Regions from separate parts of the Enterococcus sp. AZ170 genome, predicted to be linked through region 2. Evidence: predicted binding sites of a transcription regulator. Region 2 holds the regulator's gene; the other holds the start of a gene.

Region 1 (16,154 bases), 650 kb from region 2:
GGCAACGTTTGCTAGTTTATTATTCCCTAAGTAGTAAAGAGGAGTGTAAAAACCAGAATAGAAAAGAAAGGTTTCCAAAAATACGCTCGCAACTTTCTTTTCGAGTGGCGTACCATTTTTATATATTTCATTGATTTTTTCAGCTTTTGTTTGTAGATAAACATTAGTATTTGTCCATTCGAAGATTTCATCGATTTCTTTTTTAGTATTTAATGTACTAAAAATGGATGAATAGCTTTTTGCGTGAACAGATTCCATAAATTGGATATTGTTTAAAACAGCTTCTTCATGTGGCGTACGAACGTCGTTTCTTAATTGTTCCATACCACTTTCAGACTGAACAGTATCTAGTAGAGTCAAACCGCCAAAAACGTATCCTACAGTTGTTTTTTCTAAATCTGAAAGAGTTCTCCAATCATCTAGATCGTTAGACAAAGGAATACGAGTATCTAGCCAAAATTGCTCCGTTAGTTTTTCCCAAGTAGACTTATCGATCACATCTTCGATAGCGTTCCAGTTAATCGCTTCATAATATGTTGCCATGTATGTTCCTCCTCATTACCTTTACGTTAAAATACAATAAATCATAGAACAAGGCGACCAGAGGACGCCTTGTTTGTATATATGTTTGCTGGTCTTAATTTTTAGATGACACAACTCTCACATTGGTTGCTACCGATTTCTTCAGCATCATCCGTAAATGTTCTTACGTAATAGATTGATTTTACCCCTTTATGGAAAGCATAGTGACGTAAAATATTCAAATCACGAGTGGTTTGTTTTGGTGAATCTTTCCATTCATATAAGCCTTCAGGAATTTCAGAACGCATAAACAAGGTTAAACTCATACCTTGATCCACATGTTGTTGCGCTGTTGCATAAACATCAATGACTTTACGCATATCCATGTCATAAGCAGATGTATAATAAGGAATCGTATCATTTGCGAGATAAGGCGCAGGATAATAAATTTTACCAATTTTCTTTTCTTGACGCTCTTCGATCATCCGAGTGATTGGGTGAATACTAGCACTCGTATCATTGATATAAGAAATAGAACCATTCGGTGCAACTGCTAAACGATTTTGATGATATAAGCCGTCTTGCTTCACTGCATCACGTAATTTTGCCCAGTCTTCAGAAGTTGGGACAAAAATATCTTTAAAGATTTCTTTGACTTTATCTGATTGTGGAGTGAAGTCTCCGTCAATATATTTATCAAAATAAGAACCATTAGCATAATCAGATTTTTCAAAATTATAAAAGGTTTCATTATATTGTTTTGCAATGTTATTACTTTCTACTAAAGTCCAGTAGTTCAATAAAGTAAAGTAAACATTGGTGAAATCTAGTGAATCTTTAGAACCATACTCCATATGGTTTTTAGCAAAGAACGTATGCAGACCCATCGCACCAAGTCCGATGGTATGACTTAATTTATTTCCGTTTTGAATAGAAGGCACTACATCAATATCAGATGCATCCGTTACAAAAGTTAAAGCACGAGTCATGGCACGAACAGATTTACCAAAGTCAGGACTGTCCATCAAGTTGACAATGTTTGTCGAACCTAAGTTACAACTGATATCTGTACCAAGTGTTTCATATTCTTGTTTGCCATTTAAAACAGAAGGTGTTTGAACTTGTAAAATTTCTGAACATAAGTTACTCATGATGATTTTGCCATAAGCTGGATTACTTCTATTAGCTGTATCAATATTGATGATATATGGATAGCCAGATTCTTGTTGTAATTTAGAAATTTCATTTTCTAGATCACGCGCTTTGATTTTACGTTTACGAATCTTAGGATTGGCAACTAGATTATCGTATTCTTTGGTAATATCAATATAAGAGAACGGGACACCATATTCACGTTCTACACTATAAGGGCTGAATAGATACATATCTTCATTATTACGTGCTAATTCATAAAATTTATCAGGAACCACAACGCCTAACGATAAAGTTTTCACACGAACCTTTTCATCCGCATTTTCTTTTTTTGTTGAAAGGAACATTTCGATATCTGGATGGAAAACGTTTAGATAAACAACTCCAGCACCTTGACGTTGACCTAGTTGATTAGAATAACTAAAGCTATCTTCGAACAATTTCATAACGGGAACCACGCCGCTGGCAGCTCCTTCATATCCTTTGATCGGAGCACCTGCTTCACGTAAGTTGGCTAATGTGATACCCACACCGCCACCAATACGTGATAATTGTAAAGCGGAGTTGATTGAACGGCCGATACTGTTCATGTCATCTGTTACTTGGATCAAGAAACAAGAAACAAGCTCACCACGGCGTTTACGTCCTGCATTCAAGAATGAAGGTGTGGCTGGTTGATAACGTTGGTGGATCATTTCATCAGCTAAAACTAAAGCCAATTCTTCATTACCATCAGCAAAATACAAGGCATTGAAAGCCACACGATCTTCATAGCTTTCTAAGTATTCACTACCTTCATTGTTTTTAAGTGCATATTGTGAATAAAACTTATAAGCTGCCATAAATGATTTGAATTCAAAGTTTTGTTCATCTAAAAACGTATATAATTTTTCAATAAAAGCCATAGAATATTTTTGGACAAAAGCAGTTTCCAAATAGTCGTTCTCGATTAAATAATTGATTTTTGCTTCTATAGTGTCGAAGGTTCTTGTGTTAGGAAGGACATTTTCTTTGAAAAAAGCTTCCAATGCTTCTTTATCCTTATGTAAAGGAATTTGTCCGTCAACAGGACGATTGATCTCATTATTCAGCTTAAAATAGCTAACATCTTTAATTTCTTTTAGACTCAAGTTCATTCACTACTTTCTTAAAGGATTCCACGTCTTCATTCGTACCGCTAAATTCAAATGCAAAAAGCATTGGAACGTTATAATCACGTGCTATGTCTTTGGCTGTATATACAAACAAATCTGCGAAATTGAGGTTTCCGCCTCCAGCAACGCCTTGCAAGTATTCTTGATTATTTTTGTAATCAAGAAAATCATTCACTACTTCCGTGATTTCTTGGTCATAAGTAGGAACGACTAGGACAAAAGGCTCATTTATCTCAAAAAAAGGATTCGCAGGCTCAATTTCACAAGCTGCTAAATCCAATTTTTTAATGAAGCGTCTAGTTTGTCCAGTGACTGAGAAATAAACAATTTTCATTTTAGCTAGCCAATTGTTTTAATTGATCAGGACGGAATCCTACAACTGTTGTAGCATCAGAAGTGATAACCGGAACACTTTGGAATCCTTGTTCTTTTAACCAGTCGATTGCGTCTGGTTGGATATCGATATTTACTTCTTCAAATGCTATATTATTCTCGCTCAAAAAGCGTTTTGCCATTTTACATTGGATACAATTATTTTTAGAAAAGATTTTTACGTTCATTTTTATTTCCCCCTCAATTAGTTTACTTCACTAGTATAAATCTCTCAGAAAAAAAGTCAACACTTAGGCACTACATATTGTGGTCGTTTTTTGTTTGAATACCATGTTTTGTGTTTTTGAAAGAAATATGAAAGCACGTATTCTCTAGATTTAAGCGCCTTTTCTTACCATTTTTGTGTTTAAAAAAGAAATTTATTAAATTTTGAATCGGAACTTCTAATTTCAAAAACACAAGATATAGTGGTCAATCAATATACAAGACACTAGGATAATGGGACCAATTTTAATGGGAGAATATTTTCTTACTATAGGTAGAAAGAAGATTGATTTAAGTATCACAAACAGGTATACTTAATGAGAACGATTATCAATATCATTGAGAATCAAAATGAAACTTTTTCACAATAGAATAAGAAAAGAACAGTTAAAATAGGGAGGGTATCCAATGTTAACATTGGCACAGGCAAAGTTGAATAAGGTTTATACAATTGAAGAGATCCAAGCAGAAGGTTTTGCACGGAAGCATTTGAATAATCTGGGTCTTGTGCCAGGAGGCAAGGTTGTCTTGGTCAATTATTCCAGTGAGAATGGAATTGTCCTTTTACACAATAGCCGAATTGCGATCAACCTATCTGTCTTAAAACAAATTATAATAGTAGAAAAAAGTATTGATGAAGAAAATTGGTTGTCTTTAGATCAATTAATTGTAGGTGAAAAAGCACGAGTCATCGGGATCCATGGACAAGGAGCTGTCAAAAGACGGTTGATGGATATGGGGCTTACAAAAGGCGTTGATCTACTTGTTAGAAAAATGGCTCCTTTAGGCGATCCAATCGAAATCAATCTCCGTGGCTATGAATTGACGTTAAGGAAGAATGAAGCAGAACTAGTCTTGGTACAGAAAGAGGGATAAAAAATGAAAGAACAGCATATTGCTCTGACAGGAAATCCGAATAGTGGGAAGACAACTGCATTTAATGCACTGACAGGAGCCAATCAATATGTAGGAAATTGGCCAGGCGTTACCGTTGAACGAAAAGAAGGTAAATTGAAAAAAAGCAAACAAATAACGATCCAAGATTTACCAGGTATCTATTCCCTTTCCCCATACACACCGGAAGAAGTTGTTGCTCGGGATTACTTACTTAGTGGCAGTCCAGATGTGATTGTTAATATTGTGGATGCGACAAATCTAGAGCGTAATCTATATTTGACAACTCAATTGATGGAAACTGGGATTTCTGTTGTAGTCGGATTGAATATGATGGATATTTTAGATAAAACAGGAAGAAAAATTAATATCGAAAAACTTTCCTATGGTTTGGGTGTAGATGTACTAGGTGTCAGTGCTTTAAAAAATCGCGGGCTTGATGAATTAATTCAAAAAGCGGTTAAAGCAACAGAAGTCTTTCCGCCAGAGTTCAATTATCCAACCTATGATAATCGTTTAGAAGCAGCCTTAAATGAAATTGTGGATGTATTGGGAAACAGTGTGCTAGAAAAGCAAGCACGTTGGTACAGTATCAAATTATTTGAAAGAGATGCCAGAGTTGAGTCAGAATTAGAATTAAGTAGTCTTCAAAAAAATGAAATAAAAGAAATCATTAAAATCACTGAAAAGATTTTTGGGGATGATAGTGAGGCAATCATAATTAATGAGCGTTATGAATTTATTACTCGTTTAACTGCTCTTTGTGCGATCGAAAAAAATGAAATAACATATAGTACCAGTGATAAAATTGACCGAATTGTGACAAATCGTTGGCTAGCACTACCGATTTTTGCTTTGATCATGTGGTTTGTCTATTACTTAGCAATTCAAACTGTGGGCACTATGGGAACGGACTGGATCAATGATGAATTATTCGGAAATATTGTCCCAACGACAGTTAGTAATTGGCTTACAAATTGGCAAGTGGCACCGTGGATGCAAAGTTTGATTTTAGATGGAATCATTGCTGGAGTTGGAGCAGTTTTAGGATTCTTACCACAGTTAGCTGTTTTATTCTTGTGTTTAGGCTTTTTGGAAGATTGTGGTTACATGTCAAGAATTGCGTTTGTGATGGATCGTTTGTTTCGGAAATTTGGCCTGTCGGGAAAATCCTTTATACCGATGCTGATTGCGACCGGTTGTGGTGTACCAGGTGTCATGGCAAGTCGTACAATCGAAAATGAAAAGGATCGCAAGATGACAATCATGGTGACAACCTTTATGCCTTGTTCAGCAAAATTGCCGATCATCGCACTGATAGCTGGAGCATTTTTTCCAAAAAGTAGTTGGGTTTCACCATCGGCTTATTTTATCGGGATCGCAGCGATTGTGTTATCGGGTATTGCTTTGAAAAAGACACGGTCATTTTCTGGAGATCCAGCACCGTTTATCATGGAATTACCCGCATATCATATGTCCCAACTACGTGGCGTGCTCCGTCATGCCTATGATCGCAGTAAATCATTTGTGAAAAAAGCGGGGACGATTATTTTTGTGATGAGTATCATTATTTGGTTTACATCTACTTATACATTTACCTTACAAGAAGCGGGTGCTGATCAAAGTATTTTAGCAAATTTAGGTAAAATAATTGCACCATTATTCGCACCGCTTGGCTGGGGAACTTGGCAAGGAGCGGTTGCTACGATCACAGGCTTAGTTGCAAAGGAAAACGTGATCGGCACATTCGGTATTTTATTTGGGCATTTAGGTGAAGTTTCTGAAGATGGCGTTGAGGTATGGTCCGCTTTACAAGGTGCTTTTACCCCAGTTGCTGCATATTCATTTTTAGTTTTTAATCTATTATGTGCACCATGCTTTGCAGCGATTGGTGCAATTCGCAGAGAAATGGGTGATTGGAAATGGACATGGGGAGCGATCGGCTATCAATGTGGTTTAGCCTATGTTGTAAGTTTTATCATCTATCAATTTGGGCATGTTATTTTTGAAAATGGCCAAATCGGTGTTGGTATTTTTATGGCAGGATTTTTAGTTATACTCATGGGGTATTATTTAGTTAGAAAGCCAAAAGTAAAAGAAGCACCAGTTGTGACATTGGCAACTTTAGAAAGAGGGTAAGAAGATGGCCACGATTGTTTTAGCAATACTGATTTTCGGAGGAGCAGGCTCTATTGTTTATACTCAAATCAAGAAAGGGAAAAGCTGTGATGACTGTCATACAACTTGTCCAGTGAAAAAAGAGCAAGGAGAGTAGACAGTTTGGACGCAATGAGATAAATAGAGTTAAAATTTATTTCATTGCGTCTGATGTTCCCTCTTGAATAAACGACTTTCAAGTGCTACAATATTTAAGTACTAATTATTTGGGTCGTTAGCTCAGTTGGTAGAGCAGCTGACTCTTAATCAGCGGGTCATGGGTTCGAGCCCCTTACGACCCATTGGGTGCCAAACCCACGAGAATGGTATTCTGTCGGCGTCTTCTGACGTTTAGAAGATGGAATATGCGTTCTCTTTTTTTGTTTCAGAAATTTACGAAACAAAAGGCTCTTTGTCAACTAATGTTGGTGAAGAAAATCCAAAGAATTAAATCAATGATGAAGCCTAGAGGGAAATTCCTCTAGGTTTTTCCATTTTTAAAAAATTTTCATTAAAAGTAATGTTTTTGTTTTATCGAGCTAAATTAAAAATCAAAACAATTGTCTAAGACTCAAAAGCAAAAATCGCATCCCTAATCATAAGAAGTGAGTAATCGGTTATTTGATGATAAACTAAAGAAAAGAAAGTTCTAGGAGGGACAAAAATGAAAAAGAAACTCATTTATTCATTCATACTACTTGCAGGAATATCACTAGCTGCCTGTGGAGGAAAAACTAAGACTGTTGAAAGTTCAACTTCGAATAAAAGTACAGAAAATAGTAGTCAAAGCAATAGTTCAACTAGTAGCACAACAAAATCAAGTTCAATCAAATCCTCTACAGAGAACTCAGCTTCGTCTGAATCAAAATCAAGTGAAAGCCAATCAGCAGTCAAAGCAGAGACGAATGCTCCTGCAAAACAAGCAGATGCTGTGTTAAGTCAGCTCAGCACAGCATTTCCCAATGATCGTTTACCCCAAGCGGTATTAACAAGCAAGACAGCTGACTATTTAACCGCAGCAACGACAAGCACGGCTGATCAGGAGAATTTCAGAATTTTATATTATGCTGAAAATCATGCAATCGAGGTCAATGATATTGTAGTTAATGACTTGCAACCAATTGCCTCGTTTGAAAAAAAATCGTATGATTCCAATGAAACAGCTGCTAGTGTAGTAAATCAAATTATTGATAATGGTGGAAGTAAAATAGATTTAGGGTATGGAATTACTGGCTATCAACAAGGGGCAGCGGGATCAAGTTACTTATCGTGGCAAGAAGGAAATTGGAGTCTGGTTGTTAGGGCTTCAAATATTGGTGGAGAAGTTGCTGAACCGTTAGCTAAAGAAGCTGTGGCTTACTTAGAAACAGCGATGCTTCCAGCTCCTCAAAATATTGGACAAATTTCTTTAACAGCTAGTACAAGTGATAGCTATCAAAATAATTCAATCGTTTGGCAAAAAGGATTGATTGTTTATACAATTCAACACTTTGATGCACTTCAAGCATTAAAAATGACAGTATCAACAAATCAATAACTATAGTTACATGCTTCTTAAAGAAACAAAACAAAAAAGTGATTTGCTATTAAACAAATAATATTGAAAAAAGTGTCTGTCTATTTTTTATTTATATAAAGATCGATTTTTAAAGGAAAAATAAAGCTCAATCAGCATTGACGAAACATTCACTCATCTTGTACAATGAGTACATGATAGAAGCAAAAATAATAAAATAAAAAAGGCACTTCATAGTCTGGTGGCCGCCAAACTACGAAGCCCTGATGAGTCAAGACACTGACCAATCAAGTTGCCCTCGTCAATGCAAAAGCACTGACATGATTCATTGTACTCAATTTTTAGGAAAATATCTACCCCTAAAAGTATACGAGATGATGAACATGACAGGGTTTACTTATTGATTGATACAACGGTATTGGAAGGAATTCTAATACTGTTTTTTTATTTTTTGCTTCTATCTCTTGTTTTAAGTATCCTTGTTGAACAGTCTTAGATATGAAGCTAAGTAAGGTTCAATGAATAAAGGATATGTTGGCTAAAGTTTACCACTATAGGCATTTGATTTATCTATTGGGGAAGAAAATCAACAGCTGAAAAAATGTGCTCATTTATCAGAAAGAACTCTTGTTGCCTATAGTGGTAGCTTTATACCTAAGTATAAGAAAATGTCATATACTTTAAACTTATTATAATGGCAAGGTTACTAATGTAGCAATTGAAACGATGTTAAAAAATAAAAAAGAGTCGAATTATTATTTAAGTATCAAAAAATTGATACAGTAAGATTCGACTCTTTTTTTGATTGAAAATTATTGTGTGATACGGCTTTTATCCGGTTGAGAATGAGCTAAGCGACTAGCAGCAGCTGCTGCGATGGCCCCCACAATATCATCTAAAAATGTATGAACATGCGGTCCTTCATGAGAATTTAATTTAGCAAGAATGCCAGGTTTTACTTTATCGATGTAACCGTAGTTTGTAAAGCCGATTGAGCCATACACGTTGACAATCGAAAGCGCCAAAATTTCGTCGATTCCATACAGCCCTTCATCTTCCTCTAGAATTTCTTGTAAAGGATGAAGCAATTTCTTTTCTTCAGCTAAGATATCTAATTGAATACCTGTAATAATCGTATTATGAACCTCGCGTTTAGATAAGACACTGTCGATATGTTCAATACAGGTTGCTAAATCAAGATCCTCAATGTAGGGCTTTTGTAAGAATAAAACTAATTCAGCCAAATCTTCCATCTCAACGCCACGATCTTTTAATAACTGTCGTGCTTTGTTTTCTAACGTTTCACCTTTTATCACCAAAATAAAAACCTCCAATGCGTCATTTATAGACTTAGAATACATCAATGGTATACTATCTAGAGAGAAAATTGCAAGGAGAAGATCGATGAACCCACTGATAGAATGTTGTGAACAAAATTTGGCTAAAGGCGCAGAGCTATTGTTAAGTGATCCATTTATCGAAGAAAATGGAGACGTAATCTCTTATTCTTGTATGAATGAATGCATTCTTTGCGCCCAAACATACTTTGTTTTATTTGAAGGAGAACGAATTACCGGCGAAACACCAGAAGAGCTTGTGGTTAATATAAAAAAAGCCCTTGTCCTTTGGCAAGAAGAAATGGGTTAAAAAAAGAGAGCGAAACAAAACTGATTTTTAGTTTTGTTTCGCTCTCTTTATCTGAATAAATGGCGAGAAAAAAGCAGTGCATCTTATTTCTCGGAGCTAAGCACTTTTGTTTTGGGCTTTTTGATTAAAGCATTTTCGCTTCTTTTCCTTCAAATAAACTAGTGCTGTGCATCGGTTGCGTTCTAGCATCTGGCTTAATGAAGTGCAATGCGTTATTGACAGCTGTTGGTGCTTCACCGAAGCCTGTGGCAATCAATTTTACTTTGCCGTCATAGTTGCAAATATCACCAACTGCATAGACACCAGGAATGTTTGTTGACATGTCTGAGTTTACTTCAATCGCATTTCGGCTGACATCTAAACCCCAATCTTTCAAATGCCCTAATGAAGAAGTGAAGCCATAATTAATAATCAAAGAATCCAAATCAAGTTGTTCGAAATTATCTGCTTTGGTTTCTTTTAATTTGATACCTTTGAAGGAATTATCTTCTACTAATAATTGATCAATGACATAAGGGGTATAAATAGATACGTCAGAATTTTTCAAATTATCTACACTATGTTCATGTCCACGAAATTCAGGGCGGCGATGGATAATTGAAACTTTTTCAGCGATAGGTTCTAACATTAGCGCCCAATCAATGGCAGAGTCACCACCACCTGCAATCGCAACTTTTTTACCAGAAAATTTGTTCATATCAGTAACATAATAATGAACGTGATTTCCTTCAAGTTCTGTCGCACCATCAAGGGTTAGACGTCTAGGTTGGAAGGAGCCATTTCCGATAGCAAAGATAACGGCTTTAGAATAGTGAACACCCTTCGAAGTTTCGATACGCAGATAACCATCTTCTTGCACTAAGTTTCTTACTTCTTCCTCTAAACAAGTTTCATGAGCAAAAGGGGCAATTTGTTTTTCTAAATTGTCAATCAGCTCGCTGGCTTTAATTGCAGGAAAACCAGGAACGTCATAAATATATTTTTCAGGGTAAAGCGTAGATAGTTGTCCGCCAAGTTGGGGTAGGCTATCAATAATTTTTGTTTTTGCTTTACGAATTCCTGCATAAAAAGCGGCGAAAAGACCGACGGGGCCTGCGCCGACGATAGTTAGATCATAAATGTTTTTTGAATCAGACATCAAAATTCCCTCCAGTTTCTATAATAAAAAAGGTTTCATCTATATAAAATGAAAGCAAAAAAAGTAGTATATCGTTTTTCACAAAATAGCACTTGTAGCAGAAAAAAGCAAGTGGGAGTTTGTGAAAAAAGGCTTCTCTTAAAAGAATAACAAAGATAATGGAATTTTCAAGTGAAGTTGTTTATGATAGTATAAGTAAGTAAAAATTAATAAGGAGGAAACAACTATGTCAGAATTTCCACAATTAGATTTAGCGAATGTTAAAGGCCCAAAAGCCGTGATTAAAACCAACCGTGGGGATATTACTGTTCAACTTTTCCCGGATCATGCACCAAAAACAGTTGAAAATTTTGTTCAATTAGCGAAAAAAGGCTATTATGATGGTGTGATATTTCACCGTGTCATTCCAGATTTCATGATTCAAGGTGGCGATCCCACTGGAACAGGTATGGGCGGCGAAAGTATTTATGGTGAAAAATTTGAAGATGAGTTCTCTAAAGACGTATTTAACTTGCGTGGAGCTTTATCAATGGCAAATGCGGGCCCTAATACAAACGGCAGTCAATTCTTTATTGTAAATAATCAAAATGTCCCTGCAAATATGTTTGGTCAATTAGAAGGGGCAGGATTCCCTACAGAAGTGATCGAAGCGTATAAAAAAGGCGGTACTCCTTGGTTAGACTTCCGTCATACCGTTTTCGGTCATGTCGTGGAAGGTATGGATGTTGTTGATGAAATTGGTGGTGTACAAAGAGACTCACAAGATCGTCCAACATTTGACGTAGTGATCGATAAAGTAGAAATCAGCGAATAAGCTCATTTATTTAAAATAAAAGCTCAAAACAAAATAGACTTTGTTTTGAGCTTTTTTTACTATTCAAAAGAATGTTTGATTCTGTGCAAACCTTCTACAAGAGTTTCTTTTGGACATGCGATATTTAAGCGCATATGCTGTGTCCCATTAGGACCAAAAGAAATTCCCGGATTTAAAACGACTTTTCCTTGATGAACAAGCCGGTTTTGGATTTGTGTATCAGACAAATCCAAAGCAGAGAAATCTAACCAAATTAAATAAGTCCCTTCTGGGCGCATCATTTTGACTTTAGGTAGTTCAGTTTGTAAGAATTCACTCACAAGATCGATGTTTTCTTTTAAGTAAACCAATAATTCTTTTAACCAAGTATCACCATTTTTATATGCAGCTTCCGTTCCAACATAACCAAAGATGTTGATCTCATTTTGAAAATTTTGTTCTTGTGCAGCGACAAATTTTTTCCGTAAATCAGGATTTTCAATAAAAATCATTGAGTTTTTAATCCCTGCTAGATTGAACGTTTTAGTAGCAGCGGTTAAAGTAATTGAAAAATCCTTAAATGTCGGGTGGACATTCGTGAATGTTGTAAACACGTGAGGAGCAAAAATCAAATCCTGATGGATCTCATCACTGATAACAAGAACATCATATTTTGCACATAATTTGCCAAAAGCTTCCAATTCACTTTTGCTCCAGACACGGCCGCCAGGGTTGTGAGGATTACAAAGAATAACAACTCGTACATTCTCATCCACGATTTGTTTCGCCATCATTTCCAGGTCCATAACGAAGTGTTCTTGTTCTATTAATAGCTGGCTTCGAATCAGTTTACGATTATTTTGTTCAACGACTTTGGCAAATGGAGGATAAACTGGATCGTGGATCAAAACAGCATCACCAGGTTCAGTGTATGCTTGAATAGCTAATGAAAGACTTGGTACAACACCACTATTGAAAAGAATAGCTTCTTTACCAACGGAAAAATCATGGTGCCGCTTTTGCCAACTTTGAATTGCTTCGTATAATGAATCGGGAGCAGGCGAGTAACCTAAAATTCCTTGCTCTGCTGTTTCTTTTAAGGCCTCAAGGACTGGCAGATTTGCTTTGAAATCCATATCAGCTATCCACAAAGGCAAAAGACCATCTTCTCCATAAGTATCTTTAATGGAATCCCATTTTGAACAATTTGTATTACGGCGATCATAAACTCTATCAAAATTGACCATTCAATCCATCCTTTCTATTCTAAAACATTTTTCACTAAATAAACTCTAACTATAGTATAATAGACTTTCGATAAAATATGAATAAAAAGAATTAATAAATAAAGTAGTAGAAATAAATTCATGCACTTTTTAATGGAACGTGATATCATTTTATAGAAGCAAAACATTTTGATGGGATTTATGAAAAGAGGATAAGAAAATGGAATACAAAATAGGGATGATTCTTAACGGAACGATCACAGGGTTACAACCCTACGGTGCTTTTGTTTCATTAAGTGATACAATCCAAGGATTGATACATGTTTCAGAAGTACAAGCTGGCTATACTAAAAATATTCACAGTTTATTGACAGTTGGACAAGAGGTTAAAGTGCAGATTATTGATGTTGATGAATACTCAAAAAAAATCAGCTTATCTTTAAGAACCTTAGAGACACAAATCCAGCAACCAAATCTTCGCCGTAAAAAATACTTTACCAATAAAAATAAAAAAATAGGGTTTGAGACATTAGAAAAAGAGCTTCCTATCTGGACTAATGAAGCGATGAACGAGTTACTTGAGAAATAATTCTGTTTTTTTTCAGAAAATATGGTACAATTTTCGTAGTTTATGAAAACAAAAATTAATTGAGGTGGATGTTTTGTCTAACAAAAAAGTCGCTGGTACTATTATGCTGAATCTAAATGATGGTTCAAAAAAGTTTCTTGTTCATCCTGATGGTGAGTCAATGGCGTTTGTGACAACAAAAGTTTCTGAAGATATGACCGGATTGGCGAGTATGTTACAATTTTTTAAAGAAGAAATTCAACTAGATGTTACTTCAATTAATTTAGTCGAGTTAACAAATGCACATACAGATGCTGAAAATATGCCTTTATTTGTATTTGAAATGAACGAAGAACATATGAATTCTACGAACAATGATAGTTACGTGTGGGAAAAACCATCTGAATTAAAAAATTTACTAGCTTCTTATGATATTCAAGGAGTACCAATGTTTTAACATTAAATAGTTAGATAATAATAAAAGGCACTGTGGTGACCTCTTTTATTTCAGAGTTTAAAAAACAGGACAAAGCAATCATGTTTTGTTCTTTTTTTTTACAAAAGTATATATAGATAGGAAGAAGTAAAGAATGCAACTAAAGAAAGTCACTAAGACAGAAACGAAAATAGCACTATCTATATTAAAAGAAAGTGCGGAATGGTTACAAGAAATAGGGAGTGATCAGTGGTCTGATATTTTACAGGGAGAAGATAAGCATGGTTTAGCCGAAGCTGTCGAAAGAGGAGAAGTATTTTTCTTCTATAATAATAAGAACCAATTAGCAGGAATGGTAGCCGCATGGAAAAATCCAACTGCATGGGACAAATTACTTTGGCAAGAGTATGACCCTAAGCAATTTGCTTACTATCTCCATCGCGTAATCATTCGGCCAAACTATAGAGGTAGTGGTTATGGAAAAGAATTGTTGACTGAGTTGAAACTAAAATTTAAAACAGAAGTATCAGAACTACGTTTAGATTGTTTAGCACGTAATCAAAAGCTTATTCAGTTCTATCTTGGAAATGAATTTGTTAATATAGGAAGTGCAAGTGATTTATATGGAAATGAATTCGAACTATTTTCATATAAATTATAAAAATAGTCTGGAAAAAAAACAGTAAATAAGTGTAAATTGAAATATGAAACTATATTTGTAGTGTAAAGGCGAAAATGAATCGAAGAGTTATACAAATACAAAAAATTCTTTTTGATTTTTTTCAAAATAATGGTTGACCAATAAAGAAAAACTTGTTATATTATATCTTGTCGCAAGGCACTAATGAAACACGTCGAACGATAAAAATAACATAACATCCTAACGGGTGAAAAAAACTTTAGGAATCAGAAAAATTATTGTTGACAAATGATAACTGACCTGATAAAATAATGAAGTTGTCTCAGAAACGAGTGGCAATGAAAAAGAAATAAAATAACAATTCAGGTTTTAAAAAAACTTGGAAAATCAGGAAAAGTTGTTGACAAATAACAACAAACCTGATAAACTAATGAAGTTGTCGACGAAACATTCGATAACATCAAGCAGAAAAGACTTTGAAACTTTTGAAGAAAAGTGTTGACATCAAATCAAAGATTTGATATGATATAAAAGTTGCTGCGAGGTAACACAGTAGACCTTTGAAAACTGAACAAAGTAAGACGAACCAAATGTGTAGGTTGTTTTTACAACGGTAAAAACAAACAACAATTTTTAACAAGCAAGCAATATGCTAGCAACCAAATGAGCTTATCGATCGCAAGATCGTGTTCAACTTTTATTATGAGAGTTTGATCCTGGCTCAGGACGAACGCTGGCGGCGTGCCTAATACATGCAAGTCGAACGCTTCTTTTCTACCGAGTGCTTGCACTCATTTGAAAAGAAGAGTGGCGGACGGGTGAGTAACACGTGGGTAACCTACCCATCAGAGGGGGATAACACTTGGAAACAGGTGCTAATACCGCATAATAGTCGACACCGCATGGTGTTGATTTGAAAGACGCTTTCGGGTGTCACTGATGGATGGACCCGCGGTGCATTAGCTAGTTGGTGAGGTAACGGCTCACCAAGGCCATGATGCATAGCCGACCTGAGAGGGTGATCGGCCACACTGGGACTGAGACACGGCCCAGACTCCTACGGGAGGCAGCAGTAGGGAATCTTCGGCAATGGACGAAAGTCTGACCGAGCAACGCCGCGTGAGTGAAGAAGGTTTTCGGATCGTAAAACTCTGTTGTTAGAGAAGAACAAGTAGGAGAGTAACTGCTCTTACCTTGACGGTATCTAACCAGAAAGCCACGGCTAACTACGTGCCAGCAGCCGCGGTAATACGTAGGTGGCAAGCGTTGTCCGGATTTATTGGGCGTAAAGCGAGCGCAGGCGGTTTCTTAAGTCTGATGTGAAAGCCCCCGGCTCAACCGGGGAGGGTCATTGGAAACTGGGAGACTTGAGTGCAGAAGAGGAGAGTGGAATTCCATGTGTAGCGGTGAAATGCGTAGATATATGGAGGAACACCAGTGGCGAAGGCGACTCTCTGGTCTGTAACTGACGCTGAGGCTCGAAAGCGTGGGGAGCAAACAGGATTAGATACCCTGGTAGTCCACGCCGTAAACGATGAGTGCTAAGTGTTGGAGGGTTTCCGCCCTTCAGTGCTGCAGCTAACGCATTAAGCACTCCGCCTGGGGAGTACGACCGCAAGGTTGAAACTCAAAGGAATTGACGGGGGCCCGCACAAGCGGTGGAGCATGTGGTTTAATTCGAAGCAACGCGAAGAACCTTACCAGGTCTTGACAT
Region 2 (16,154 bases):
AAGATTGGTTCTTTTCTTTAGTTAATGTTATTCTTTTTTCCATTTGTTTTTCCTTCTTTCTAAACTCTTACCAATGAGATAATAGATGATCGCATAGCGATTTAAGTTATCTCAATGCTCAGATATTCAATCTTTTAAGAATCGGACCAATGGAAAAAGAGGTATGCTTATCGGAGTAAGTTTCTGAACTGCCCTAGAAACAAATAGACAATAATAAACTTATCTTCTTTAAAAACAGGGTTCTTTTTACAAAGGTCCTTGATCATCTGACTACTGTCATCCATTTGTTTCCATCTCCTTTAGCGTTATATATCTAATAAATTTAAATAATTCGATTTTCTTATTAGTGTAGATTCTTTTCTCAAATGTTTTTAAGACGACATTTCCGTCATTATAGGCTTGTCCTATACTTTGATATCCAAAATGTTCATAAAAACCCCAAGCCTGCATACGCCCGTTTAGAATTATGATTTGGCACCCCATAAGTTCTGCTACTTTTTCAGCAAATTCAAGTAATTTTTTTCCAATACCAAAGCCTTGATGCACTTCATTAATAGCTACTTGTTTGATTTGCCCTATTGTTCTACTCTTTTTTGAAAGAATTAATGTTCCCACAACATTTCCTTCGATCATAGCTGTCATATGAATATCTTTTTCTTCGTTCAAAGGCAACTCTTTGATCCATTCTTTACCAGCACTAGACTTAAGCAATTCGTTTCTTAATTGGACTCCTGCCCAATAGGCTTCACTATTCCAATTGATAATTTTAACCATCACTGTTTTACCATCTTGATTCCTCCGTTCTTTTAGTTAGTCATTTGATTGATTTCTATAACTTCTGAAAGCTGAGACAACTCAGAAATAATCGTATTGATTGCTAGACTACCATTTCTTGTAGCCTCAATTTCCAAAAACAACCGGACTTTTTTTCCAGCTAAATCTGTACAAGAAAATTTAGTGAATGTTAGACAGTACTTATCTAACAACTGGATAATCTCAGTTCTAAGCATGACTTCACTGCTGTTACTAGCAATAACAGAAAGATAATGAATTGTCTCTGTTTGATCGTCTTCTCTTTGAACTGTATAATCATCTATTTTGAAAGATAAATTTCTCAACAGGATGTTCACTAACATTAAGATAACAGCACAAACTACGCCTTCTGTTACAAATCCAGCACCAATCATACTGCCCACAGCTGCTGAACACCATAATGTTGCTGCGGTATTGATGCCAGTTACGCTAAATCCTTCTCGTAAAATCACTCCCCCGGCAAGAAACCCAATACCACTGACGACTTGAGCCGCAATTCGTGTTGGACTATTGTCATCTTGAATCAGCGATGATAGCGAAACGAACTGACATGAACCAAACGTTACCAAAGTCATCGTTCTCATACCAGCCAACTTTTTTCGCCATTGTCTTTCCGCACCGATGATCATTCCTGCAAAGATACTCGCAACAATATTAATTAAAAATGCATAGGCTTTCTCCTTTCTTCGGTTTGTTTGTTTTCAGCTCGTTACGTCCCTCTCTTCGATCGACAAGTACTGTTCAACATCTGCTCTGCTAATGGCAATCGTTGGGTTTCAGTACGTCGGGCACTTCTCTCTCTTCGATCGACAAGTACTGTTCAACATCTGCTCTGCCAATGGCAATCGCAGTGTTTCACAGCAAAAAACCTTCCGCCAAAAACTCAGCGGAAGGTCATAAATAGGCGTACAAAAAAAAGCCTGCATGATCTAATCGTTGAGTTTTGGCACTATACAACGTAAAAAGCAGAGCTTTTAGCTACCTTATGAAAAGCCTTGTAATCGACAATCCCTGTTCTACCCATTGGCATCTCTCGATGTTTTTGGGCAGTAGCCTATGTTTGTATAGGAGCCTCACCTAACAAATCTATTTAGTTGTCTTACAGAAAGAACTATACCACCATCACAAAACAAATGTCAATGTTTTTTCGTTTATTTTTTGAATAAGCAATGATCGTTTCACTACAAAATCAAAAAATCACTGTCAAAAAATACTTGAATAGTGCGTTTTTAACAGTGATTTTTGATAGATTAATTTTTTTCAACTTTGACTACTGAATTACCAACTACTTGAGGTGGGATCGACATTGTCATGGCAGGTAAACCAACTAAGGTAAATTGAATTTTATCTCCCTTTTTCAAATCATTTTCAGTAATACCATCTGCCAATTGTTCATCTGATACATTTAAGATTACGCCATCATTTTTCATCATACCGATTATTTTTTCTGGATCTTCAATTACTTCAACTTCATTTAAAACCAAACGTAGAGATTTGTCTACCGTCTCGTTTCTCCTAGCATCTTCCATTAAAGTGGCTATAAATACTGATTTTGCTTGTTCTTGTTCCACGTTATGAGATGTTTCATCTGTCACTTGATTTTGTTTACTACTCATAGATGTTTCTTCACTTCCTTTTGCAGAATCATGGTTATTTTTCGTACATGCTCCTAAAGAAATCAATGTAATGATAGTTAGCACTGCTAATGTGATTTTTTTCATAGGATATCCCTCCATTATTGATATCTAATTATAAGCTATATTTTTGATTCCAGTCTAATATCATCCTTAGTTCTCTTAAAAAATAAAAAATGATTGAGACAGAACTCTTCGAGTTACATCTCAACCACATGGCTTCCATAAAAGCTGTAGTAGTCTGACCACCTTTAACCATTTCTCCGGTCATTGCCTGACATCGTAATTTCTTGTGCTAAATAACGAATCCGCTCCATGATTCGACGAGCCTTCAACGGCTCTTGTTCCCCACGCTGAGTCACGGTCAAGTGCTTTTCTAAATCCTTTAAATTTAGATTCGATGAAAAAAAAGTCACTAATTGTTCTTGCATCCGATATTGTAAAATCACACTAAGCACATCATCTCGAATCCAAGACGTCATTGATTCCGCACCTAAATCATCAATCATCAAAACAGGGGACTTTTTAACGGCATCCAATTTTGGGCCTACCATATCTTTGCCGATTGCTTGTTTCATTTCGACAGTAAAGGTTGGAAAATGAACAATCGTTGTAACGAATCCCCGTTCAGCTAAGCTGTTGGCAATTGCACCTAGTAGAAAAGATTTCCCTACACCAAATGTCCCTTGTAAATAAAGTCCTTTATGAAATTCTTTTGGATTAGAAGTGTAATCATTTAGAAATTTCATTGTTTCGGCCATCGCTTGAGCACGACCTTGAGATGCTGTATCAAATCTACTTAGGTTCGCTTCTCGCACATCCTTTGGCATATCCATGGCCCGAACTCGTTTACGAATTTCATCTTCTTTTTGCTTGGCAATCAGAGCTTCTGTCGGCACATAAGTGACATCGATATAATGGAAATTCAAGGTTAGTTTTGGCTCATATCCAGGTGCGATCATTGTTGGATCATTCAAATTATATTTACGTTTTTCTTGAACAAATTCATATAGTTTTGAATAACTTTTTCGAATATCATCATCTGACAAACGTTCACGATTTTCCTGAATAAATTGTTGAACATCCGTATCTTTCAATACAACTTCAACTAACTCATTGTACCGTTCGTTCATGTCTCTGTTTTGAATGATTTTTGACATTTCTTTCCCTACATCTTCCATTAATTATCGCCTCCTTTGCTTAAGAAATCTTGTATTTCTTTATCCAATCGCGCCTGCTCTTCTTTAGATAATTTTTGCTCCTCAACTGGATTGTCAACCCAATCTGGTAATGTTTCTTGGCGAATTGGTCGATTATTTTGACCATAGCGCTGTCTTGTTTGCTTTTGTTCTTTGCCTTTTTTAGCAATTTCTCGTACATGATCAATTGCTTTTTCTGGAGAAAAAATGCCACTTTGAGCCCATTCGTTTGCGATTCGATTCACATAATCGGCTTTCAATGTTGGTTGCTTTTGAATATTATAAACATAGTTGATCAAGACATTGATCACACTGTTTGGCAAGCCTGATTTGCTGACTAAATATTTAACTAAAGAGCGTTCTTGTGGAGTCGTATAGCCGCCACGCTCATTTTTCAATGCTTCCAAATAGTTTAGCGGAAAATTGTTCTCACTGTCCATGATCATCTGAATATCTTGCATTGAAAAGCCATTCATTTTTAATGAATTGTAACGGTATGTTTGTTGATCTTCAGCTGATAAATCAACTGTCTCATTTTTTTGAAACTGACTTGGTTTTTGTTTTTTATCAGGATCATAGGTCCTATAGACCGCACGCTCAAATTCTTTTGTGTCAATTTTTCCTGTATAATAGTCAAATGATTTAGAACAGAAATCGATCATGTCTAGTTCTGTAATTCCAAATAAATTATGAAAAACAAAAACTTCTTCTTTAAAACCAACATGATTATCTGGTAATTTGATACCCAGTTTTTCGATTCCTTGTATAAAATAGGACCAATCAAATTGTTCACTGACTGCACTTATTTTCTGTGCTGGACGGGGATCCTCAAAAGCTTGCTCCATTTGACTTAATTGGTTGCTTTGTGCCACAATTTGTTCTTCTTTAAATAGATAAGCATCTTTAAAGCCTACCGAAATTTCTTCAAAACCGTTCAAATTAATGAACTTTGGTTTGAACCGATCAAATAATTTATCTAATTTCCGCTGACCTACACTGTTTAAAAGTGTTAGCGATAATACTTCATCTTTAAAAAAACGTTCTGCTGTTTCAGGATGGTTCAAACGATATAAAAACAAAGTCCCCAGTTCAGCATCATTTTTTACAAAAGTACTTAATAAACCAATGCCTTCTAATTTCTTTCTAGCCAATTGAATTTGTTTAATACTCTTATCCATTATCGTAATCAATTCTGCGTGAAACAGCGACTCACTAATCCCAGTTTTTTCAGCTTCAGATAACAGTGTTAGATATAAACCAAAGGCATCCACACCGATAATAGGTTGGTATAAAAGGGTCAATATCTCTTGTTCCTGATTAGAAAGCGAACAAGCAATCGCCGCTTGAAATATACTTTTAGGATGGACTTCTTTCCAATTGTCTTTCAAGGAAAGACCTCCTTATTCATTTGTTGCATCGTCACTTGATGATTTCGCTTTGTCTACGATATCCTGCAATTCTTTTAGGAATACACTCATATCTTTGAACTGACGGTAAACACTGGCAAATCGAATATAAGCAATCTCATCTAGATTAACTAAATCTTCCATAACATATTCTCCGACTAACGTCGTTGAGACTTCGTTTTCACCTAAACTACGTACTCGATTTTCAACATTATCGACGATTTGCTCCATTTGTTCCATAGCAACAGGTCGTTTTTCAGCAGAGCGAATCAATCCGCGTAAAACTTTCTCTCTATTAAATTCTTCTCGATCCCCATTTTTCTTGATGACTAACAATGGCGCCGCTTCAATTCGTTCGAAGGTTGTAAAACGGTAATTGCAATTTTCACATTCTCTGCGACGACGAATTGCACGTCCATCATCTGCTTGACGACTATCGATCACTCGAGAATTATTATGATGACATCTTGGACAACGCATAGTGTTCACCTCGTTTATCTTATATTTTATAATATACATTATTTACGTATCTATATTATAACATGAAATGCTTGAGAAGCCATACATCTAGTAATAGTTCCACGAGAAATTAATGCTCATTTAATCCTGGTATTCAAAAAGAAAGAGTTGGAATAAATAATGAAAATTCCAATATAAAACATATTCATTTTTCTTTTTTTATTAAAAAAATCAAAAAAAGCGACAATAAGATTTATTCATCGCTTTATAATTACTGCTATTTAAAAAAAACATAAAATAGATAGAGGACTTATCATCTACTTAAAAGTTTTTTTCAGAAACCCATGCTTCAATTAACTTTTTTGTTTTTTCAATATTTTCTTGATTATCAAAAACAATATCCGCATTTTTTTTCTTTTCTTCAATCGATAATTGGCTTTGGATTCGTTGCAAAGCTTCATTTTCACTTAGATGATCTCTTTTCATCAAGCGAAGTAACTGGAGCTTTTCTGGAATATACACGACAGCCACTTGATCGACAAATTTGTCATAACCGCCTTCATAAAGTAATGGTATATCAACGATTATTAACGATGCTTTATCTTTTTTTGATTCGATTTCAGCTAAGATTCTTTCTTTTATACATGGAGACAGAATTTTATTGAGTATTTTTCTTTTTTGTGCATCGGAAAATATAAGTACACCTAGCTTTTTTCTGTTTAATGAACCATCAGAATTGATAATATTTGTTCCAAAAACCGAAACAATCTCAGCCAGTCCGATGCTTCCAGGCTCAACAACTTCTCTTGCTATAATATCCGCATCCACGATGGGGAAACCTAAATTTTTAAATACATTAACAACCGTACTTTTCCCTGTAGCAATACCTCCAGTTAAACCTAATATCAGACCCATCCATCAATTCCTCACTTTCAAGGTTTGACATTTTGGACAAAAATGCGTTCCTCGTTGAGCAACCTTGATTTTTTTAATCGGTGTCCCACATCTCGAGCAGGGCTTTTCTGTTTGACCGTAAACATTTAAAGAAATTTGAAACGTTCCAGCTTCTCCGAGAGCATTTAGATAGCTTCGAATTGTTGTTCCACCAGCCTCAACTGCACGACCGAGAACGTCAATGATCGCATGATATAAGCGCTCAATTTCTTTGGCTTTTAAGGTGTCTGCTGGCTGCTCAGGATGGATCTTCGCTTCCCACAGTGCCTCATCTACATAAATATTGCCCAACCCTGTCACTAGACGCTGATCCAATAATAATGGCTTGATTGCCTTATGATGCTTCTTTAGACCTCTGCGGAATTCTGATAATTTAAATTGAGAAGGGACAGGCTCAGGACCTAGAGCTAAAATCCCTTTATATAGCCCTGCTTGATTTTTTTCTACTAAAGTCATCCTACCAAATTTACGCACATCTAAGTATCTTAATTCTGTTTCATCAGTGAATGTAAAAATAACGTGAGTATGCTTATTTCGGTCATTCTGCGGATCATGGGTTTCATACTTTCCTTCCATTCGCAAATGAGAGACCAAATCATAGTTTGTTAATTTAAAAATCAAAAACTTGCCACGACGCTCCATGTTTTCAATTGTTTGCCCGATCAATTGTTGTGCAAAAACATCAACTTCTGGTGTTTCGATGATCCTTGGCCATAAAACAGTTACTTCTTTGATGGTTTTTCCAACGACTAATTTTTCTAACCCTTTTCTGACTGTTTCAACTTCTGGTAATTCAGGCACCTTTCATCGCTCCTTTAGAAAAAAAGACTGAAACCAACACAGCAATGTTTTTAACATTGTCGTTTAGTCAGTCTTTTCCACTTATTTTATTGCCTTATCTATTTAGCGTCATACCATGTTTTGCCCCAACTACTATCCGTTAGCAACGGTACGTGTAAAGCAACAGCATTTTCCATCACATCTTTAACTAAGTCATTTAATTTTTCTAACTCAGATTCAGGTGCTTCAAAAACAAGTTCATCATGTACTTGCAATAGCATTGTTGCTTGCATATTTTCTTCTTTCAAACGTTTTTGCATGTTGATCATTGCAATTTTCAAAATATCCGCAGCACTTCCCTGAATCGGTGTATTAATCGCTGTCCGCTCCGCAAATGAACGTAAATTAAAATTACGTGAATTGATATCTGGTAAATAACGGCGGCGATTATATAACGTTTCTACAAATCCTTTATCTTTAGCATCCCGAACAATAGCTTCCATATACTTTTTCACACCAGGATATTTTTCAAAATACGTATCAATATATTCTTGTGCTTGCTTTCTAGTAATACCAAGGTTTTGCGACAACCCATAATCACTGATTCCGTAAACTATGCCAAAATTTACAGCTTTTGCTTGGCGACGCATATTCGGTGTTACATCTTCCGGTTTTTCAATACCAAAAACACGCATAGCTGTGCTAGAGTGAATATCTTGACCTTCAATAAAAGCTTCTTTCAAATGTTGATCATCTGAAATGTGTGCTAAAACACGTAGTTCAATTTGAGAATAATCGGATGAAAAAATCAACCAATCATTTTCTCTCGGTACAAAAGCTTGACGAATTTTCCGTCCTTCTTCTAAACGGATTGGAATATTTTGTAAGTTAGGATCAACTGAACTCAAACGTCCTGTTTGAGTCAATGTTTGAACATAGCGTGTGTGGATCTTGTCATCAGGTTGAATCACTTTTAATAGCCCCTCAACATAGGTTGATTGGATTTTGGCGATTTGACGATAGACCAAAATATCTTCGACGATCGGTGCTTGCTCTTTTAATTGTTCCAGCACGTCAACTGCGGTTGAATAGCCAGTCTTTGTTTTTTTAATAACAGGTAGACCCATTTTTTCAAATAAAATCACGCCCAATTGTTTAGGTGAATTCAAATTGAATTCTTCGCCAGCTTCTGCATATATTTTTTGTTCGATTTCACGTAGTCGATCTGAAAATTCGATACGCATTTCTTTCAATCGATTCGCATCCACACGAATACCTGTGATTTCCATATCACCCAATATTTTTGAGAGCGGTAGTTCCATTTTATAGAATAGATCAGCTTGATTCTTTTCAACTAATTCTGCATCTAGTTTTTCAGATAGAAAATGAATAGCGTTGACTTTCCGTGCAAGATGGCTGAAAAAAGCCTCATCATCTTCTGGTAAGCCTTTTTTCGCACCTTTTCCATAAACTGATTCATCCGAGTGGATATCAGTATAACCATAGTGCTGCGCTACACCCTCAATATCCGCATTGTTATCATTTGTATCTAATAAATAAGCAGCTAATAAGACATCAAACGTAATACCTTGAGGTTTCCCAACGTAGCGGTTAAGAGACACATAGGTACGTTTTGCATCGTACACTATTTTTTTATATTTTTCTGATAACAGCCAATCAACAAATGGTTTGCTTTCAAATAATTCTAAACTGTTTGTTGTGTATACTTTGTTCCTTGTTCCCCACGCAACACCTACAATCGGTGAAGTATGGTAATTATCTTCCAACATTTCAACATATAAGGCCATATCATCGGTAAACATTTCTTCTGTGAATGTATCTACCACATCAAAATGAACATCTTCTAGCTCAACTACTTCTTCTTCAACATTCAATTTGCTTAGCATTTGTTTGAATTCCATTTCTTTATAGAAAGGAATCAATTTTTCTAAGTCTTTTCCTTCATATTTTAGTTCATCAATATTGATTTCAACTGGAGAATCGATATTGATCGTCGCTAAGCGCTTTGACATAAAAGCTTGTTCTTTGTCGTTAATCAAATTCTCTTTCATTTTGCTTTGCTTCAAGCTATCGATGTTTTCATAAACGCCCTCAACTGAACCGAATTCTTTTAACAATTTAATAGCTGTCTTTTCACCAATTTTTGTTACCCCAGGGATATTATCTGAAGTATCTCCGGCTAAACCTTTCATATCGATAATTTGATTGGGGGTCAACCCATCATATTTTTCAGCTACATGCTCTGGTGTATAGGATTCTAAATCACTGACACCTTTGATCGTAATATCTACTTTTACTGAATCTGTTGCTAACTGAGTCAAATCTCGATCACCTGATAAGACGACCACATCAAATTGGTCCTTAGGTACTTTAGTCGCTAATGTTCCAATGATGTCATCTGCTTCATAATTATCTAATTCATAATATTTTACACCTAAACCAGTTAACAATTCACGAATGTAAGGCATCTGCTCTTTAAATTCTCCAGGTGTTTTTGAACGTCCTGCTTTATATTCTGGGTAAAATTCGGTCCGAAATGTGGTTTTCCCTGCATCAAATGCGACTAAAACATGAGTTGGTTTTTCTTTTATCATAACATTTTCAAACATATTATTAAACGCATAAACCGCATTTGTATGTAACCCATTTTTATTTTTAAAACGTTCTAAGGAATTGTGTAAAGCAAAAAATGCTCGAAACGCCACGCTGTTTCCATCAACTAATAATAATTTATTTTTTGTCATTCTTTTATCTCCTCATCTTAAGCAAACTGGTTTCCTATCTATTCTAACAAAAATTTGGTAACTTTGCAGTAGGAAGGAACTAAAGTTCGTAAAGTCTATTAGAATTATTAAATTAAGTGCAACACGCTCTTAAATACTTTAAAAATAAGAACATTTTAGTTAAGTTAATCGCCTTGAATTTATTTTTATAGTAGGTCAATCTCTCTGTTGGACATTTTTTAATGCTCTTTTCTTCCATTAGCTTCTTTGATAAAATAAAAAATGTATTTGACTATAACGATTCAATACAATGGAGAGAAGGAATAATTTTGAAAAAATTAGGTCAAGACTTAACTCAAAGACGAACAAGTGTAATTTTATTTACGTTTTTTTGTGTATAATTATCAATATATTCTTACAGAAGACTCTAACAGTGTCTGATTTAATTGGTATCTTTGTGGAGACAACAGTCATTGCCTTTGGTATATGGCAAGTGAGAAAAATGAAACATTACGTTAGGTAATATTTCTTTCTTTAATAGTTAGAATAGACTTGTTATTTTTGATTCCTTTCATTTGGTTAAAGCTAACAATTTATCATAAAATACCTTAGACTAGTAATTAAAACAAAAAGAAAACCCTCTCTGCACACTCAGAGGGGGTCAATTAGGAGTTCACACAAATGAAATTGATTTTTTGTAACTATTGTCTCTTTCTTCTATGTCTTTATACTACAAGGTAAATGTGAAAAATATATGAACGAAACATTTCTAAAGTGTAACTTTTTTAATGACCATCATCTTAATTCTTTATTATTCAACAGAATCAGTAACTGCTGATTTGTTCAAAAACATTCTCATCAAGGTAAAATATTTCCAGCTGCACAATAGATTTCATACCATTCTTCTCTGTTTAATACAATCTCAGAAGCTTTTGCAATTTCTTTAATTCGCTCTTTATTCATACTTCCAGCAATAACTTGCATGTTTGCAGGATGTCTTAAAATCCAAGCAGTAGCTAAGCCAGTGGCTGTGCAATTATGATTTGCCGCAATTCGATCTAAAACGCTGTTTAATTCTGAGAATTTCTCATTTCCAATGAATACCCCTTCAAAGAAACCATATTGATAAGGCGACCATGCTTGAATTGTCATCTGATTCAATCGTGAATAATCTAAGAGACTTCCATCTCTGTCAGTACTTGGTTCATCTGTCATGTTCACATGGATTCCTTGATCAATCATTCCTGTATGTTTGATCCCAAATTGCAATTGATTCACTAGTAGTGGCTGCTTCACTGTCTTTTTCAATAAATCGATTTGCATGGGTTTTTGATTGCTAACACCAAAATATTTTACTTTTCCTTGTGCTTCTAACTGGTCAAAAGCTGCTGCAACTTCTTCAGGTTCTACTAGTGTGTCTGGTCTGTGTAATAATAAGGCATCTACATACTCAACATCTAAACGCTTCAAACTGTTTTCAACTGACCCTACGATATGCTCTTTGGAAAAGTCGAACATTCCTTTACGAATACCACATTTTGTCTGGATAATGATATCTTCTCTTTTAATCGATGTTTCTTTCAACGCTTTTCCAAAAATAGTTTCGCATTCTCCTCCACCATAAATATCTGCATGATCAAAAAAATCGATCCCATTTTCATATGCAGTTTCTATAATCTCTCTAGGATTTTCAGCGCCATTCATTCTCATACAGCCGAGAATAACCGATGCTACTTGTAAATCGCTTGTTCCAAATTGAATTTTTTTCACTAGAAAACCTCCTCAAATTATATTGACTATTTTAGTTTAACACATTTTTATGAAAGGGTTTCATTTTCTAACTTTTTTTAATATCTTTTCAATTTTAATAAATCCCTCCTCAGAAAATTCTGGCTCAATAAGTAAGGTTGGTAAATTGTACTTTTGCTCCACTTCCTGACAAAGGACTGTTGTTAAAATGATATCTGAGTATGAGATGTTTCTAGAAATTCTGGCATAAATAACAGCTAAATTGAATTTGTTAAGAAAAAAAGTATTAATTCTCTTTCCTAGTTGCGTTTCGATTTCAAGTGGTAAATCCGTCATCAAACAGACCACAATTTTTTTCTCATTATAAACAGGTGGAATACGAGAACTTAAAATCATAAAATACCGATGGAATAAAGATTCTTTTGGTATATTGCGATAACACGGGGACTCTTTTACCAACTCACTTATCCCTTCTTCAAGTTTACTTGAAAAGCTAGGATAGCATTCTTGGAGAGCTTTAATTGGCTGATTCCTTTCAAATGAAATATTTGAAACTAATTCATAATGTAAATGGAATCCTAAAAATGCATTAACGCTTTCCATTGAATAGGTGAAATTATTATTCCAAAAGACTCGTCTAAATTTGTGTGCTGCAATCAATGTTTTATAAAAACAAGATGTCTGCCTTAAATAATGCTCTTCAATAATATAGGCCTGTATGCGTGATTCATAGTACTGAAAAAAATATGCTTGAGAAATTAAATACAAATAAGCTAATTCTTCAAAAGGCAAGTGCTTCGTCATTTGTTCCATTCTCATTGCCTTCATAAATTTCAAGAAAATAGAACTATTTTCAATATATTGCTTCCAGTTAGTTCTTATCTGAACTTTGTTCCCTTTTTGATAACGCCAGCTTGCAATTTGAATCATTCGATAAAGACCTTTTTTTTGAAGATCATTTATTTGTATTTGAAAAAATAAAATGAATTGTTCTGTTAGGCATTTGCTTCGATTTTTCCCATTAAGTAAAAACTTCGTTTCCGTCCCTTGATAAACAAACCAGTAAAAATGGAAAATCATCGCTCTTATCTGTTCCTCATTTCCTTTAAATTCGTACGTTCCTCGTGTCAACTGAATATTAAATTTTTTAAGCCACTCGTTGATCTTTTTCATACGTTTTCTCATACTTGACTCACCAATCAGCGATCTTTCTGCTAATTGTTTCATTAAAATATTCTCCTCTTCGATAATTGCTTTCAGAAAAACAATCTCAGGTAGATTGCTTAAATAGCGAACTAAAAACGTTTCTACATAATGTGCATTGTCTTTTTTTAAGTAAATATATTTTTTTGAATTAGCACAAATGGTTAAATGCTGATCCAATTGATATCGTTTGAATAATTTTTGTAATTTGACCAATGATCTTTGGATCGTTTTTGAATTGATTCCTACTTCATTTGAAAGTTGTTTTAATGAACAACTATTCTCATTTGATTTGAGTACATTAAACAGGTTAAGTAACTTGATTGATTCAAAATCAAGGATTTCTTTAAAGTCCATTCCAAACCTCCGCTATAAAAATGAGCCTCTATTCTATCACTCATTTTCACAAAAAAAGTAATGAATAGGCATATTAAATATACGCACTATTCATTACTTTTCATTTTTTTAATTATGGATACGTAAAGTCATAGCATTTGCTGCAACTATTACAGTGCTCAGAGACATCAAGATTGCTCCAACTGCTGGGTTTAGTATTATTCCCCATGGTGCTAGAATCCCTGCCGCTAGTGGAATCGCAATAATATTATAACCAGCGCCCCACCAAAGATTTTGAATCATTTTGCGTCGTGTTTGTTTGGCTAAATCTAGGAAACGGAGAATATCTTTTGGATCACTATCTGTCAAGACTACATCAGCTGAATCAATTGCAACATCAGTTCCCGCCCCAATCGCAACACCGATTGTCGCTCTAACTAAACTTGGTGCATCATTAATTCCGTCTCCAACCATCATTACTTTTTTGCCTTCGCTTATATATGTTTGAATGATTTTCTCCTTATCTTCTGGCAATAACTCTCCATGAAATTCATCAATCCCTAGGTAATGAGCGACTGATTCTGCTGCTTTTTTATTATCACCTGTTAACATTATAGGAACGATTCCTTGTATTTTTAACTCAGTAATAAATTGCTTTGCTTCTGATTTTACCACGTCTCCTAATGCAATCAACGCCACAAGTTGCTCCTCAACAATCAAATAACTTAAGGTATTTCCCTGTTCTTGATAGCTTTGTTTTAATAAACGGTCAAAGGTAAAATTTAATCGATCCACTTCTTTTTCATTCACAATTTTTACGGATTGTCCGTTGACCATCCCTGTTAAACCAATGCCGGAAATACTTTGAAGGTTCTCTGCCTTGTCTGGTATAATTCCTTGTTCTTTTATATACTTCATGATGCCTATCGCTAATGGGTGATTCGCATTATTTTCCAAGGCACCGATCAATTTTAGGGCCTTTTGTGTAGTCATCTCTTTGCTGAGCATTTCAACCCCAGTTACAGTAAATTTGCCTTCAGTCAGTGTTCCTGTCTTATCTAACATAACATATTGAATGTCATTTGCTTGTTCAAGGGCATTACGGTTTTTCAATAATAATCCATGTTTTGCTGCAATTGAAGTGGAACGTGCCACAACCAAAGGAATAGCTAAACCTAGCGCATGAGGACAAGCAATAATAAGGACCGTCACCATTCGTTCAAAGGCAATGCTTACATCTCTATCGATGATCAGCCAAGTAAAAAATGCGAACAGTCCCGCAGCGAATGCTATATAGAACAACCACTTTGCCACTCGATCCGATAACGATTCAAGTTTTGATTTTTCGCTCTGAGCTTTTTTTACCATCCCCATAACTTTTGAAAGATAGCCTGTTTCGCCAGTTCCTGTTACTCTTATTTCAATTGTTCCACTTCCGTTAACCGAACCTCCGATAACCTTATCCTCTTTATTTTTTGTCACAGTTTTTGACTCACCTGTAACCATTGATTCGTCCACTAATGTTTGACCGTTAATGATCACACCATCAGCTGGTATTTTATCGCCCGCCCGGACTACTAAATGATCATTTTCTTTTACTTGCTGCAATGCCACCTCTTCCTCGTTGCCGTCTTTGTTTAATCGTTTCACTGTGTTAGGTAACAGTTCAGCCATCTTTTGCAAAGCATCACTTGCATTGGAAATAGCATTCATCTCGATCCAATGACCCAACAACATAATAACAATCAAGGTGGCCAACTCCCAGAAAAAATCCATCACATGATTTTGCGGCATTAACTTATTCATTATGAATGCGTACACGCTATAAAAATAAGAGACAGAAATACCCATAGCGATCAAGGTCATCATCGCTGGACTTTTTTGTTTCAGCTCCATCTTAGCACCATTTAAAAAAGGTTCCCCTCCATAAAAAAATAAAATTGATGCTAAAACCAAGACGAGCCAATCAGAACCAGGGAAAGTAAACTGAAAAGACAAATCCACACCCATCATTGGTGAAATAAAAATAATCGGTATAGCAAGAATTAAAGAAAACCAGAACTTTTGTTTAAAATTCCCCATATGCATAGAATGATCCATACTAGACATATGTTCATGCGACTGATGCCCAAATGTACTGTGATCCATACTTTCCAAGTTATGCATTTGATGATCACTATGTTCTTCATCGTTCCTCTTCATTAAAATTCCTTCTTTCCTTCTTTTCAATTCATTTATGTCAGAGCCAATCTCTCATTTTAAGCATAGCACAATCTAGCATTTGGAAAAAATAAAGTAACTCATTTCATATAAACAAAAATTTCTTGCGTATTTTATATTAAGTCACTCTGATTAATGCCAAGTATAACTCTTAAAAAGCCAAATAGCATAATCTCTTTTTTCTTTAATCCTACTATATTTTCTTACACAAGATTCCTTAAAATATTTATACACGTTTTTTTCAGATTCTCGTTTTATTTCACTATACATTTGTTGGATTGCTTTTCGATTTGCTTTATATTTTTTACGGTTTCCACCAGTAAATCCATAAAAAATATCAATTCCTTCTGATTCTTTAGTAATGGGAGAATGACGAACTAATTCATTTTGAGTTTTTTTGAGCTTTTTTAGTATGTCTTCTGTTGCACTTTGCTCAAAGCCTTCTTTGATGATCATCTTGCATAATCGTGTATATTCGATCTTTGCCACATGATTATATACATGGCTTGCATAATCTAAGCCTTTATATAAAACATTTGCGCTAAACGACATGTTGACTAGTAGCTTGTACTGTTGAATACACGTCTCTTCCATTCTTTCTTTATTTTCTTGGTAAGGAATCTCATTATTCAGTCTAACCAAGAATTGATATAAAAG

Evidence for each region. Region 2 encodes NrdR, which represses ribonucleotide reductase genes. Its sites were predicted from a motif close to ACACNATATATNGTGT; they were not measured.
Region 1: the regulator NrdR is predicted to act here: its motif matches at 3,617-3,632, upstream of nrdH (glutaredoxin-like protein NrdH).

The regions. Positions count from the first base shown of each region.
Region 1 covers NZ_CP172947.1:2,658,322-2,674,475, reverse strand. Annotated here, with positions in the region: gene nrdF (class 1b ribonucleoside-diphosphate reductase subunit beta) at 1-543, opposite strand, end outside; gene nrdE (class 1b ribonucleoside-diphosphate reductase subunit alpha) at 645-2,804, opposite strand; gene nrdI (class Ib ribonucleoside-diphosphate reductase assembly flavoprotein NrdI) at 2,785-3,162, opposite strand; gene nrdH (glutaredoxin-like protein NrdH) at 3,164-3,388, opposite strand; gene IGJ55_RS12910 (FeoA family protein) at 3,834-4,301, shown strand; gene feoB (ferrous iron transport protein B) at 4,305-6,458, shown strand; gene IGJ55_RS12900 (FeoB-associated Cys-rich membrane protein) at 6,463-6,594, shown strand; tRNA gene IGJ55_RS12895 (tRNA-Lys) at 6,706-6,778, shown strand; gene IGJ55_RS12890 (hypothetical protein) at 7,141-8,013, shown strand; gene IGJ55_RS12885 (phosphatidylglycerophosphatase A family protein) at 8,805-9,311, opposite strand; gene IGJ55_RS12880 (DUF1450 domain-containing protein) at 9,397-9,639, shown strand; gene IGJ55_RS12875 (NAD(P)/FAD-dependent oxidoreductase) at 9,764-10,777, opposite strand; gene IGJ55_RS12870 (peptidylprolyl isomerase) at 11,004-11,591, shown strand; gene IGJ55_RS12865 (MalY/PatB family protein) at 11,651-12,817, opposite strand; gene IGJ55_RS12860 (CvfD/Ygs/GSP13 family RNA-binding post-transcriptional regulator) at 13,017-13,385, shown strand; gene IGJ55_RS12855 (hypothetical protein) at 13,450-13,821, shown strand; gene IGJ55_RS12850 (GNAT family N-acetyltransferase) at 13,955-14,461, shown strand; rRNA gene IGJ55_RS12845 (16S ribosomal RNA) at 15,139-16,154, shown strand, end outside.
Region 2 covers NZ_CP172947.1:2,004,686-2,020,839, forward strand. Annotated here, with positions in the region: gene mgtA (magnesium-translocating P-type ATPase) at 1-43, opposite strand, end outside; gene IGJ55_RS09670 (GNAT family N-acetyltransferase) at 277-774, opposite strand; gene IGJ55_RS09675 (MgtC/SapB family protein) at 807-1,472, opposite strand; M-box (ykoK) riboswitch at 1,735-1,905, opposite strand; gene IGJ55_RS09680 (hypothetical protein) at 2,064-2,534, opposite strand; gene dnaI (primosomal protein DnaI) at 2,699-3,628, opposite strand; gene IGJ55_RS09690 (replication initiation and membrane attachment family protein) at 3,628-5,034, opposite strand; gene nrdR (transcriptional regulator NrdR) at 5,047-5,532, opposite strand; gene coaE (dephospho-CoA kinase) at 5,833-6,426, opposite strand; gene mutM (DNA-formamidopyrimidine glycosylase) at 6,430-7,266, opposite strand; gene polA (DNA polymerase I) at 7,365-10,010, opposite strand; gene IGJ55_RS09715 (aldo/keto reductase) at 10,848-11,759, opposite strand; gene IGJ55_RS09720 (helix-turn-helix domain-containing protein) at 11,820-13,298, opposite strand; gene IGJ55_RS09725 (heavy metal translocating P-type ATPase) at 13,407-15,443, opposite strand; gene IGJ55_RS09730 (hypothetical protein) at 15,630-16,154, opposite strand, start outside.